One region of the Salmonella bongori NCTC 12419 genome, then DNA from elsewhere that is predicted to be linked to it. Evidence: predicted binding sites of a transcription regulator. Region 1 holds the regulator's gene; each other region holds the start of a gene.
The links. Region 1 encodes PurR, which represses purine synthesis genes. Its sites were predicted from a motif close to CANGCAAACGTTTGCNTG; they were not measured.
Positions count from the first base shown of each region.

Region 2: a site for PurR is predicted at 1,596-1,613, ahead of pyrC (dihydroorotase). Genes of this name have one in related genera too.
Region 3: a site for PurR is predicted at 1,334-1,351, ahead of purM (phosphoribosylformylglycinamidine cyclo-ligase). Genes of this name have one in related genera too.
Region 4: a site for PurR is predicted at 2,083-2,100, ahead of guaB (IMP dehydrogenase). Genes of this name have one in related genera too.

Region 1 is NC_015761.1:1,374,602-1,377,970, forward strand. It holds gene punC (purine nucleoside transporter PunC) at 1-111, opposite strand, end outside; gene punR (DNA-binding transcriptional activator PunR) at 224-1,156, shown strand; gene purR (HTH-type transcriptional repressor PurR) at 1,153-2,178, opposite strand; gene cydH (cytochrome bd-I oxidase subunit CydH) at 2,473-2,562, shown strand; gene sodB (superoxide dismutase [Fe]) at 2,852-3,369, opposite strand, start outside.
Region 2 is NC_015761.1:1,110,063-1,113,431, forward strand. It holds gene dinI (DNA damage-inducible protein I) at 183-428, opposite strand; gene pyrC (dihydroorotase) at 502-1,548, opposite strand; gene SBG_RS05230 (lipoprotein) at 1,650-2,210, opposite strand; gene grxB (glutaredoxin 2) at 2,335-2,982, opposite strand; gene mdtH (multidrug efflux MFS transporter MdtH) at 3,046-3,369, opposite strand, start outside.
Region 3 is NC_015761.1:2,482,930-2,486,298, forward strand. It holds gene uraA (uracil permease) at 1-285, opposite strand, end outside; gene upp (uracil phosphoribosyltransferase) at 374-1,000, opposite strand; gene purM (phosphoribosylformylglycinamidine cyclo-ligase) at 1,410-2,447, shown strand; gene purN (phosphoribosylglycinamide formyltransferase) at 2,447-3,085, shown strand; gene ppk1 (polyphosphate kinase 1) at 3,275-3,369, shown strand, end outside.
Region 4 is NC_015761.1:2,496,211-2,499,579, reverse strand. It holds gene SBG_RS11795 (adhesion domain-containing protein) at 1-609, shown strand, start outside; gene xseA (exodeoxyribonuclease VII large subunit) at 618-1,991, opposite strand; gene guaB (IMP dehydrogenase) at 2,152-3,369, shown strand, end outside.

The sequences.
Region 1 (3,369 bases):
TTGTAAATCCGCCTGGATAGCGGCAAACGCAGGCAAGTACATGTCCGTTGCCAGAAAACCCAGCACGCTAAGACCGGCCAGCCAGACTAAAAAACCTTTTCCAGGTTGCATATTTGTTTCTCTTTATTATCAAACAGACACTGCCGCAGAGTGTAGGGAGTGAAATTAACGTTGTGAAACGTTAATATTTGTCCATTGGGTTCAAAATTTTTGCAGGCATATAATGTGGTCCGAATATTCGCTTGAAGTGGTTGACGCCGTGGCGCGTAATGGAAGTTTTAGTGCGGCGGCGCAAGAGTTGCACCGTGTACCCTCAGCAGTCAGTTATACGGTTCGTCAGTTAGAGGAGTGGCTGGCTGTACCGCTTTTTGTACGACGTCATCGTGACGTCGAATTGACCCCTGCCGGCGCCTGGTTTTTAAAAGAAGGGCGTTCTGTTATCAAAAAAATGCAGATCACACGCCAGCAGTGTCAGCAAATTGCTACTGGTTGGCGCGGGCAGTTGGCGATTGCGGTGGATAATATTGTCAGGCCGGAACGAACCCGCCAAATGATCGTCGATTTCTATCGCCATTTTGACGATGTGGAACTACTGGTCTTTCAGGAGGTATTTAACGGCGTCTGGGATGCGCTCTCCGACGGACGGGTGGAACTGGCCATTGGGGCGACGCAGGCAATTCCGGTCGGGGGACGTTACGCTTTTCGGGATATGGGAACCCTGAGCTGGAGCTGTGTAGTGGCACACGATCACCCGCTGGCGTCGATGCAGGGGCCATTAAGCGATGATACGTTACGCAACTGGCCGTCGCTGGTCAGGGAAGATACTTCGCGAACCTTACCGAAACGAATTACCTGGCTGCTTGATAACCAAAAAAGGGTTGTTGTACCGGACTGGGAGTCATCAGCCACTTGTCTGTCGGCTGGTTTATGCGTAGGAATGGTGCCAACGCATTTTGCCCGTCAGTGGATAGACAGTGGCAAATGGGTAGCACTGACATTAGAGAATCCGTTTCCCGATGCAGCTTGTTGTGTGACGTGGCAACAAAATGAGGCATCGCCCGCGCTGTCCTGGCTACTGGACTATTTAGGCGATAGCGAAACGTTGAATCGGGAGTGGCTACGGGAGCCAGAGGAGGCTCCCGACGGTGGGGATTAACGCCGATAGTCGCGGAACGGACCGTCGGCGACTGAGCGACGCTCAACCAGACGCGGATGAACTTCAATAGACTGCGACTCTTCGCGTTTATTGACGATGCGATCCAGCAGCATATTGAAAGCAGTTTCGCCTAAAGAGTCTTTGGGCTGGTGAATTGTTGTCAACGCCGGCGTAAAGAATCGCGCGTTACGCACATTGTCATAACCAATCACCGAAACGTCCTGTGGTACGCGAAGGCCCATTTCATCCGCGGCGCACAGAGCGCCCATCGCCATAATATCGCCGCCACAGAAAACAGCGGTAGGGCGATGCGACTGCGATAAGATCTGCTGCATCGCATGGTAACCGGACTCCGGCTCGAAGTCGCCCTGGACGATCCAGTTATCCGGCACTTTGATCAACGCTTCTTCCATCGCCTTCATGAAGCCAGCCAGCCGCCCGGCGCCCGTGTTGCGCTCCAGCGGGCCGGGAATAACGCCGATATCACGGTGGCCGCGTTCAACCAGATAACGACCCGCCATATAACCGCCCTCAAAGGCGTTATCAATAACCGTGTCGGTAAAATCCGCCTTCGCTTCACCCCAGTCCATCACGACCATCGGAATGTGGCGATACTCTTCCAGCATGGAGAGTAAAGGCTCCGGATACTCAGAACACATTACCAGTAGACCATCCACGCGCTTTTGCGCCATCATGGACAGATAGGCGCGCTGTTTTTCCAGATTATTCCAGGCATTACCCAGAATCAGCGTATAGCCTTTCTGGAAGCAGTTCTTTTCAACCGCCTCGATAATTTCTGCGAAATAGGCCGCTTCGCTGCTGGTCGCCAGTAAACCTATCGATTTAGTGTGGTTAACCTTCAGGCTACGTGCGACAGCGCTGGGAGAGTAGTGCAGCTCTTTAATCGCCGCCCAGACCGCGTTACGCGTCTCTTCAGCAACAAAGCGTGTTTTGTTGATTACGTGTGATACAGTTGTAGTGGAAACGTTTGCTCGTTTCGCTACATCTTTAATTGTTGCCATTACATTTCACTCCAGACCCTTGCTAAGCTCCTGAGAAACGCCAGGTAAACGTTTGCCTACACACACCCTAATCGCAACGTCAGGGTTGCGGCACGCCGGAAAACGACACGGAACGTCAGGAAGGGGTCAATGGCCGTTACGCTAATTCAGTAAGCCTGGAATTTTGTCTGATCTTGAGGAAAAGGGGAAGCGTTAAAAACAGTTATCAGTATAAAACGTGAGAGATTTTTGTGCGTGAATGTGCAAAAATGCGCTATATCACTTTTTGTGTGGGAATAAAAAGGAGAAAACTTGATGAGTACCGACCTGAAATTTTCATTGATCACGACGATTATTGCATTGGGCTTGATTGTCGCTGGTGGATTAACCGCCGCTCTGCACTGATTTTCCTTCTCTTTTGAGGGAGCGCCTCGCCTCCCTCGCACTGCCTCAATGTTATCTATATGGCAAAAATGTTTTGTTATTATGTAGCGGGCTATCCCGGAGGGAGGGGGGCAACGTCGGTGCGTTTGTTATCTGTAGAACATGTGAACGGACGTTGAGTGAGCGCAGGAGAGAAATATCGGCGTGATGGCGGCTGGCGTTTGTACCTCAGCCAGGAAATGTTCTGATCTGACGCCTCCTGCAAATGGTGCTCATACGCAGAAGGCGAACCTTCTGCGTATTCTCAGACTTATGCGGCGAGGTTTTTCGCGACAAACGCCCAATTAACCAGTGCCCAGAAATGTTCCAGATAGTTTGGACGGGCGTTGCGGTAGTCAATGTAATACGCGTGTTCCCACACATCAACCGTTAGCAGCGGAGTCGCATCCGTGGTCAGCGGCGTACCGGCATTAGAGGTTGAGACGATAGCCAGTTTGCCATCAGCGCCTTTTACCAGCCATGTCCATCCGGAACCAAAGTTTTTGATAGCGGCATCCGTGAACTGCGCTTTAAATTCCGCGAAGCTGCCAAAGGAATCCGCGATAGCATCAGCCAGTTTTCCGGCTGGCTCGCCGCCAGCGTTTGGCGCCAGGCAGTTCCAGTAGAACGTGTGGTTCCAGACCTGGGCTGCGTTATTAAAGATGCCGCCTTCAGAGGTACGAACGATCTCTTCCAGCGATTTGTCTTCAAACGCCGTGCCTTTGATCAAATTATTGAGATTGGTCACGTAAGTTTGATGATGTTTACCATAGTGATATTCCAGCGTCT
Region 2 (3,369 bases), 260 kb from region 1:
TTAAAGAGAGAGAAGGATAAATTTCTTTTTTTAAGAATTATATGAACAATAAAGCGGCAGTTCATTCATATTTTTTTAGGATGTTGTGCAATTATTTTGAGGTTCAGGTGAAATATTCATCAGTTGCGCAAATAAAAAAGCCGGGGCGACCCGGCAAAACTTACTTCACTGCATATCATTTTTTAGTCATTAATGAACCACTCATCAGCGCTTTCCCAGGTTTCCTGGAGGATCTCGCTAATGCGTGCTTTATCCTCTTTCGATGCGCCAATAACGGACAGGTTGTTGGCGGTTGCGTAACGCACGGTAACGTTACCCCTATTCTCAGGAAAATGATGGCTAATACGGCGAGAGAGTTCGCCCGCCAGCGCATCAATGGCACCAGCAGGCAGAGGTGATGTTTTGGCTATAGTGACTTCAATACGCATAATGCCTCCCTGTTGAATATACTGTATATATATACAGTTAGCTTCGCTATATAGCAACAGGTAAACGCATTTTTTATTTTTTTACTGACCAGCGTACTGTCTCACCGGCCAGAAAAGGCACCAGCGTATCATCTGCCAGTGTGATAGTTTCCGGGATCTGTTGTTCATCACGCACCAGTTCCACCCAGGACTCATTCACCGGCAGACCATAAAATCGTGGGCCGTTCAGGGAGCAGAATGCCTCAAAATGTGCCAAAGCGTTCATTTCTTCAAACACGGCGGCATAGCTCCCAAGTGCGGAAGGGGCGTTGAAGCAACCGGCGCATCCGCAACAGGTCTCTTTACGATGGCGCGCATGTGGCGCGGAATCCGTACCCAGAAAAGCGCGCGTAAAGCCGCTGGCGACCAGATCACGTAACGCCTGTTGGTGAATATTGCGTTTGAGAATTGGCAGGCAGTACAGGTGAGGGCGAATGCCGCCGACCAGCATATGGTTACGGTTAAACATTAAGTGCTGGGGCGTAATAGTGGCTGCCAGGCGTTCGTTGCCGTCACGTACATACTGTGCGGCATCTTTGGTAGTGATATGTTCAAAGACCACGTTAAGTGCGCTCAGACGCTGACGTAACGGTTCCATGACGGTGTCAATAAAACGTGCTTCGCGATCAAAGATATCAACATCGGCATGTGTCACCTCTCCGTGGACCAGCAACGGCATCCCGAGTTTTTCCATTCGCTCCAGCACTGGCATAATGGCATCGATTGACGTTACACCATGGCTGGAGTTGGTGGTGGCGTTGGCCGGATAAAGTTTAGCGGCCGTAAACACGCCTTCATGAAAACCGCGCTCAAGCTCATCGGCATCAAGCGAGTCCGTTAAATAACAAGTCATTAACGGCGTGAAATCATGTCCGGCGGGTACCGCGTCGAGAATACGCTGACGGTAGGCGATTGCCGCATCAACGGTGGTAATAGGGGACGCCAGATTAGGCATCACGATGGCGCGACCATAAATTTCGCTGGTATAAGGTACGACCGTTTTTAACATGTCGCCATCGCGAAGGTGAACGTGCCAGTCGTCCGGGCGGCGGATCTTTAAAACCTGGGATGGTGCAGTCATTAATATGCTCCGGCTGAGGGGTAGTCTTTTGCCGGAAACAAAGGATAAGCGGAAACGTTTTCGTTTGCACGTAAAAAAGGGCGCGATGGCGCCCTCAGCGATCAATTAGTGAAAGGAATGACGATTTCCCCTGGTTTAACTTCAATGCCTTTGGCGAATTTCTTCGCTAACGCTTCGCCTCTACTGCTATCTTCGCGCAACACATAAGCTGGCTGCTGGTTAAAGTAGTTACGTAAAGACTGATTTAAATAAGGTATGAGCGTCTGGAGTACCGATTGCATTTTTTCCGGCGTCACAGTGGCATCGACCACTTCCATCTCCTGCAGATAGATGGCGCCTTTTTCTTTATTAAAGACTGGCAGGGCTTTCAGCTTGAGCTTCATCGTCGCTTTTTGGCTACCGAAGAGTGAATTCATGTCCAGCCTGGCATCGCCAGTGAGGGTGACTTTATTGGGTTCTTCCCGGCCAATCTGGCTGGCGAGGTGAGTCAGTACGATATGCGCGTCGGCAATGCCGGGCAGACCAATATCTTTTGAGAAATTATTCCGTTTTTCAAGCGCTTGATTGATTTCTTGTTCGCTAATAGTGTATTGCGTAAGTTGATTACAACCCACTAACAGGCCGCTGACTATCAGCGCAGCGGCAAAAAAAAACTTTTTCATGGCGTTCCTCAACGTGTTGCCCATGCCCTAATCCTGACACAAAGCAGCATGTCGCGCCAGCGGACATGACGCCAGTAGAAAAAGCTGAAAATGGCGGCAAGGGCGGATTGCCGCCCGGCGGACGTTAGATTGCCATTGAGGAAAGTAAATTAATTTGCGTCTGCTTCGCCATATTATCGCGATAATCTGATACTTTCGTCGGCCAGCGGATACCAGCAACCAGCGTCAGATTACGTAGGAGCGGGAACAGATGAATATCATCTTCCGACAATTCGCCATTCACGGCATTCGGCTGCACAATAAGTTTATCCAGAGCGCGTAAATCATCGCTGATCTTTTTAATCAGTCCGGCAGAATGCGTGAGGTGGTCGGCAAAACTGCCGGAAGATGCTTCTTTTTTGCGGATAAAGTACTGGCGTGCCTCAGGCGTGGAAAATTCATCGAAAGCGGATTTTGCAAATCGCGGCAGCAGCAACTGATTAACGTAACCGTTAACTTTGCGTCGCCACTCTTCAAGGGCAGGATTGCATTTTCCGGTTAACAGCGGTTTGCCGTCGAGTGTATCGACATAATGCACAATATCCATACTTTCAGGCAGATAGCGGCTGTCCTCTTTTTGCAGGATAGGCACCATCTTTTTACCAATCATCCGGGTGGGCGTCGCCTCGTCGTCATTCTGTAACACGTTAAGTTCAACGGGGATATTCTTCAGGCCGAAAATCATGCGGGCTTTAACGCAGAAAGGGCAATGATCGTAAATATAGAGCTTCACGTTTCTCCTCCATTTGACTGTCGGTTCCTGACCAGTATGGAGGAGATAGCGGTAGGTATCAAATCAGGCGCCGGGTTCCAGCATATGGCGCGATGCGCGCTTGTGGCTAAATTGCCAGCTTAAAGCCAACAGGGTGATGAAGCCGATAATACCGAGCATCATCCATGGTAGTTCAGGCTGTGCAAACGCTTTACCCATGTCGAACAACCAGCCGCCGCCGATATAACCAATTGCGCCGCCAATGGCCAATCCCAGACGGCTAAAGCCCATATAACTTCCCCGCGCCCGTGCGTCCGCCAGCGATGCGCTAAGCGTTTCGCGTGCGGGTTCGGCGATAACCGAGCCAATGTAGAAGGCGCAAATAAGTGTAAAGAGTTGCTGTAAATT
Region 3 (3,369 bases), 1.1 Mb from region 1:
AATAAAACCGCCCAGCGCCACTTCATAACCCAGCGGTAACAGCAGTAATACCGGCGAAATAAAGGCAAAGCTCGACCCCAGGTAAGCAGGAATTTTACCTTTGCAGATAAAGAGATACAGCAACGTTCCGATACCGTTAAAGAGCAGAACCGTCGCGGGGTTAATATGAAACAGAACCGGCACCAGCACGGTCGCGCCAAACATGGCGAAAAGGTGCTGCAAACTAAGCGGGATTGTTTGTAAAAGCGGCGGTCTTTCACTCACCCCGATAGCACGGCGCGTCATAGTATATTCCTCTGAGTGTGTTTGTTATGAGTTGTTTTATTCAAAAAAAAGCCGACTCTTAAAGTCGGCTTTTTATTTACTTATTCACTTATTTAGTACCAAAAATCTTATCGCCGGCATCGCCAAGCCCCGGAATAATGTATCCGTGTTCGTTCAGCCCCTTATCGATAGAAGCGGTGTACAGTTCAACGTCCGGGTGGGCTTTTTCCAGCGCCGCAATGCCTTCCGGGGCAGCCACCAGCACCAATACCTTAATACTGCTACAGCCCGCTTTTTTCAACAGGTCGATGGTCGCGATGACGGAACCGCCGGTTGCCAGCATCGGGTCGACGATCAACGCCATGCGTTCATCAATATTCGATACCAGCTTCTGGAAATAAGGCACCGGCTCAAGCGTCTCTTCGTTACGGTACATCCCTACCACGCTGATGCGCGCGCTCGGTACATTTTCCAGTACGCCTTCCATCATGCCCAGGCCCGCACGCAAGATCGGCACAACGGTAATTTTTTTGCCTTTAATCTGGTCGATTTCTACCGGGCCGTTCCAGCCTTCAATGGTGACTTTTTCCGTTTCCAGATCGGCTGTCGCTTCATACGTCAGCAGGCTGCCTACTTCTGAGGCGAGTTCACGAAAGCGTTTAGTGCTAATGTCGTTTTCACGCATCAGACCCAGCTTGTGTTTGACGAGTGGGTGTTTGACTTCCACGATCTTCATACTCTTCTCCTATCCTCAGATGACTGGCAACCACAAAAAAATCGCCGGATTATACCGCTTTTCCTCTCTGGCGCAACACCGCGTGTAGTTGATCTGGATCAACTAAAGCCGCTGATATCTGAAAAATGAGTATAAATCACTCTCGTTAAAACAGGCGACCTCCGCTGACAACGCATTGAATTTTTGAAGTTAAACTGATTATTTTGTCTGTCTGCCGTGTGAGGTAATCCGGGTAAGGGATACCCTTTTCTTTTTTTACACGCCGGGAGCATGTTCAGGCGATAACCAAATCCATGGCAAAAAATCCCCCGGGCATACAGGACGCAGACCACGCTCGCAAACGTTTGCTTTCCCTGTTAGAATTGCGCCGAATTTAACTTTTACCGCAAAAAACGTGGGGAACCAGGCAGTGACCGATAAAACCTCTCTTAGCTATAAAGATGCCGGCGTCGATATTGATGCGGGTAATGCTCTGGTTGATCGAATCAAAGGCGTAGTGAAGAAAACTCGCCGCCCGGAAGTTATGGGAGGTCTGGGCGGTTTCGGTGCTCTGTGCGCATTGCCGCAAAAATATCGTGAACCGGTACTGGTTTCCGGCACTGACGGCGTAGGCACCAAACTTCGCCTGGCGATGGATTTAAAGCGTCACGATGCTATCGGCATTGATCTGGTGGCAATGTGTGTAAACGATCTGGTCGTGCAGGGCGCAGAACCGCTGTTTTTCCTGGATTACTACGCTACCGGTAAGCTGGATGTCGATACCGCCGCCAGCGTGATCAACGGTATTGCCGAAGGCTGTCTGCAATCCGGTTGCGCGCTGGTAGGCGGTGAAACCGCGGAAATGCCGGGCATGTACCATGGCGAAGATTACGACGTGGCGGGTTTCTGCGTCGGCGTGGTAGAAAAATCAGAAATTATCGACGGTTCCCGGGTTGCCGACGGCGACGTGCTGATTGCACTCGGCTCCAGCGGCCCACACTCGAACGGCTATTCGCTGGTGCGTAAAATTATTGAGGTCAGCGGCTGCGATCCGCAAACCACGCAGCTGGAAGGAAAATCACTGGCCGATCATCTGCTTGCACCGACGCGTATCTACGTAAAATCAGTTCTGGAGCTGATTGAAAAAGTCGATGTACACGCTATTGCGCACCTCACCGGCGGCGGCTTCTGGGAAAATATCCCGCGCGTTCTGCCGGAGAATACCCAGGCAGTCATTGACGAATCCTCCTGGCAGTGGCCTGCCGTTTTTACCTGGCTGCAAACTGCCGGTAACGTCAGTCGACATGAAATGTACCGTACCTTTAACTGCGGCGTCGGCATGGTGATTGCGCTATCCGCTCCGGAAGCGGACAAAGCGCTTGCTCTGCTAAGCGAGAAAGGTGAAACCGCGTGGAAAATCGGTATCATCAAAACCTCTGATTCCGAACAGCGTGTGGTTATTGAATAATGAATATTGTGGTGCTGATTTCCGGCAACGGAAGCAATTTACAGGCGATTATTGATGCCTGCGAAGCAAAAAAAATTAAAGGCACCCTCCGGGCAGTATTCAGCAACAAGGCCGACGCGTTCGGCCTTGAGCGCGCCAGGGAAGCCGGAATTCCGGCGTATGCACTGACTGCCGATCGATTTGACAGCCGCGACGCCTTTGATCGCGAGCTGATTCGCGAAATCGACGCCTGGGCGCCCAACGTTGTTGTACTGGCCGGTTTTATGCGTATTCTGAGTCCCGCGTTTGTCGCGCATTACCACGGACGTCTGCTGAACATACACCCTTCCCTGCTGCCAAAATATCCGGGGTTGCATACTCATCGCCAGGCGCTGGTAAACGGCGATGAGGAACACGGTACGTCGGTGCATTTCGTCACAGACGAACTTGATGGCGGTCCGGTTATTCTCCAGGCGAAAGTGCCGGTTTTCGCCAACGACAGCGAAGATGATATCACCGCACGCGTACAGACTCAGGAACACGCGATTTATCCATTGGTGCTCAGCTGGTTTGTCGAGGGGCGGTTGAAGATGCGCGAGAACGCCGCCTGGCTGGACGGGCATCGTCTGCCGCCGCAGGGTTATGCGTCCGACGAATAATATGTCATCTGCCATTGCAGTGTCTGATTGCCGGATGGCGGCATAAATGCCTTATCCGGCCTACTCTTCTTCCCTCCTTTATGCTAACAGTTTATTGTCATACTTTTCTGGCGCAATTGGACATTAACGCGTAATGCTCGCCATAATAATCAGGCAGTGTCCCGTGAATAAAACGGAGTATAAGTAGTAATGGGTCAGGAAAAGCTATATATCGAGAAAGAGCTGAGCTGGTTAGCATTTAACGAACGCGTGTTACAGGAAGCAGCGGACAAATCCAACCCGTT
Region 4 (3,369 bases), 1.1 Mb from region 1:
GAGCAGTCTCCGTCCAGCGTCACCAGTACGATGGCCATTAAGGGCAGCAAAATAAGTGCAACCACGGGTGCAGACGGCACAGCGACATTTGCACTGCATCAGGATAACAGTATTGGGCTGAAAACGACGTTAACGGCGCAGCTCGCGAGCAAGACAGCGATTCAGACGTCGCTGGATACGATTTTTACCGTGCTGACCAGTCCCGATAGCGATAAGGCGAACTATTGGGGACACATGCCGGAAACCGTGCAGGCCAACGGTAAGACGCTACAGCGTCCGCTTTTATTAGCCGAATTGCCTGCGGGAATTACGCCGCCGCTGCATATCACCATGAATAATGAGGTCTGGTCGATGGCACATACTATTGATGCCAGTACATGGGATCTGGCGGCGCAGTGCGGCAGTCTTGCCAAAGCGCCGGTGCTGAAAGACCTGGAAGAGTTACATACTATTTTCAGTGATACGGGGTGGCCGACCTCGTCCAGTTATAGCTATTTATCTCAATCGCCGAGCGGTAAATATTATTGCGGATTTAATCAGACTACCGGGCATGATAGCTGCATTATTGATAGTAAAACAACGCCCGGTTTTGCGGTTTGTGTACGATAAAGGCGCGCTTACCCCGCCTTACGGGAGCGCGTCTTTTTAAGCGGCGTTACAGCGGTAACCTCGCTTTCTATCCAGCCATCTGCCAGACGGGTGGTGAGCCTATCGCCGGCGTTAACCTGCTTGCGCTGTTTAAGTACATTGCCATCGGCGGTGGCTGTAACGCTGTAGCCGCGCGCCAGCGTTGCCAGTGGGCTGACCGCTTCCAGATGGGTAACCGCATTGCCGAAGCGTTCGCGCCGTTCGCTTAAGCGCGCGCGGATATTTTCTGCCAGACGATATTCAAGCTGCTGAATACGGGTTTGCGCACGATGAATGCGCGGCTGTGGGTTATGCTGCCTCAGCCGCTGGACTAATCGCAACTGACGCTGATCGGCCCGTTTAAGCTGGCTATCCAGTGCAACACGCATCCGCTGCTGCAGTTTCTCCAGTGCCGTTTGTTGACGTGCCAGACGCAACTGCGGATGCTGTTGTTGCAGGCGGTGAAAAATCTGCGTAAAGCGACGGCTGCGGCTGGCGAGATAATAGTCCATCGCCATCCCCAGACGTTGCTGTGTAGACTGAATCTGGCGCAGTAACTCCTGTTGGTTGCGGCTGACTATTTCCGCTGCTGCCGACGGCGTGGGCGCACGCAGGTCAGCGACAAAATCGGCAATTGTGACATCAGTTTCATGGCCGACGGCACTCACCACCGGGATGGCACTTGCAAAAATCGCCCGGGCGACGCGCTCGTCGTTAAAACTCCATAAATCTTCCAGCGAACCGCCGCCGCGACCGACAATTAATACGTCGCATTCATTGCGATGGTTTGCCAGTTCTATGGCGCGCACAATCTGTCCTGGCGCATCGTCGCCCTGAACGGCGGTAGGGTAAATCATCACTGGCAGAGAAGGGTCGCGCCGTTTCAGCACATGCAGAATATCGTGCAACGCCGCACCGGTTTTTGAGGTGATAATCCCCACGCAGTGCGCTGGGGAGGGAAGAGCTTGTTTGAACTGCTGATCGAACAGCCCCTCAGCCTGCAATTTGGCCTTTAGCTGCTCATATTTTTGCTGTAAGAGACCTTCACCCGCCGGCTGCATACTCTCAACAATGATCTGATAGTCGCCGCGCGGTTCGTATAAGGTGATATTGGCGCGAACCAGTACCTGCTGACCATGCAGTGGCCGAAAGGTTACCCGGCGATTGCTGTTGCGAAACATCGCGCAGCGTACCTGGGCGTTATCGTCTTTTAAAGTGAAGTACCAATGGCCAGACGCGGGCTGTGTAAAATTAGAGATCTCGCCGCTGAGCCACACCTGTCCCATCTCCTGTTCTAACAGCAGACGAACCGTCTGGTTGAGGCGGCTTACAGTAAAAATTGAGGAGGTCTGAGAGGATAACATGTGAGCGGGATCAAATTCTAAATCAGCAGGTTATTCAATCGATAGTAACCTGCTCACAGGGGATCGCAAGCACTATTTGCAAAAAAATGTAGATGCAACCGATTACGTTCTGTATAATGCCGCGGCAATATTTATTAACCTCCCAGGTGAGATATTGCCCATGCTACGTATCGCTAAAGAAGCCCTGACGTTTGACGACGTCCTCCTCGTTCCCGCTCATTCCACCGTTCTGCCGAATACTGCCGATCTCAGCACGCAGTTAACGAAAACCATTCGTCTGAACATTCCTATGCTCTCTGCGGCGATGGACACCGTGACGGAAGCGCGCCTGGCTATTGCTCTGGCCCAGGAAGGCGGCATCGGTTTTATCCACAAAAACATGTCTATTGCGCGTCAGGCGGAAGAAGTTCGCCGGGTGAAAAAACATGAATCAGGCGTCGTCACCGATCCGCAGACCGTGCTGCCGACCACCACCCTGCGTGAAGTAAAAGAACTGACCGAACGTAACGGCTTTGCTGGCTATCCGGTAGTGACCGAAGATAATGAACTGGTCGGGATTATTACCGGTCGTGACGTGCGTTTTGTCACCGATCTGAGCCAGCCGGTGAGCGTATATATGACGCCGAAAGCGCGTCTGGTGACTGTTCGCGAAGGCGAAGCCCGCGAAGTGGTTCTGGCAAAGATGCACGAAAAGCGCGTGGAAAAAGCGCTGGTCGTTGATGATAATTTTCATCTGCTCGGCATGATTACTGTAAAAGATTTCCAGAAAGCGGAACGTAAACCCAATTCCTGTAAAGATGAGCAGGGCCGGTTGCGAGTCGGCGCGGCAGTTGGCGCAGGAGCGGGTAACGAGGAGCGTGTCGACGCGCTGGTGGCGGCAGGTGTGGACGTGCTGTTGATTGACTCATCTCATGGTCATTCCGAAGGGGTTCTGCAACGTATTCGTGAAACGCGCGCTAAATATCCGGATCTGCAAATCATCGGCGGCAATATCGCAACGGGCGCAGGCGCACGCGCGCTGGCGGAAGCGGGTTGCAGCGCGGTGAAAGTGGGTATCGGCCCGGGCTCCATCTGTACCACGCGTATTGTAACCGGCGTCGGCGTACCGCAGATCACCGCCGTTTCTGATGCGGTTGAAGCGCTGGAAGGCACCGGTATTCCGGTTATCGCCGATGGTGGTATCCGTTTCTCCGGCGATATCGCGAAAGCAATTGCTGCTGGTGCCAGCGCGGTAATGGTGGGTTCCATGCTGGCCGGTACCGAAGAATCTCCGGGCGAAATCGAACTGTATCAGGGACGCTCTTACAAATCTTACCGTGGGATGGGCTCGCTGGGCGCAATGTCCAAAGGTTCTTCTGACCGTTATTTCCAGAGCGAT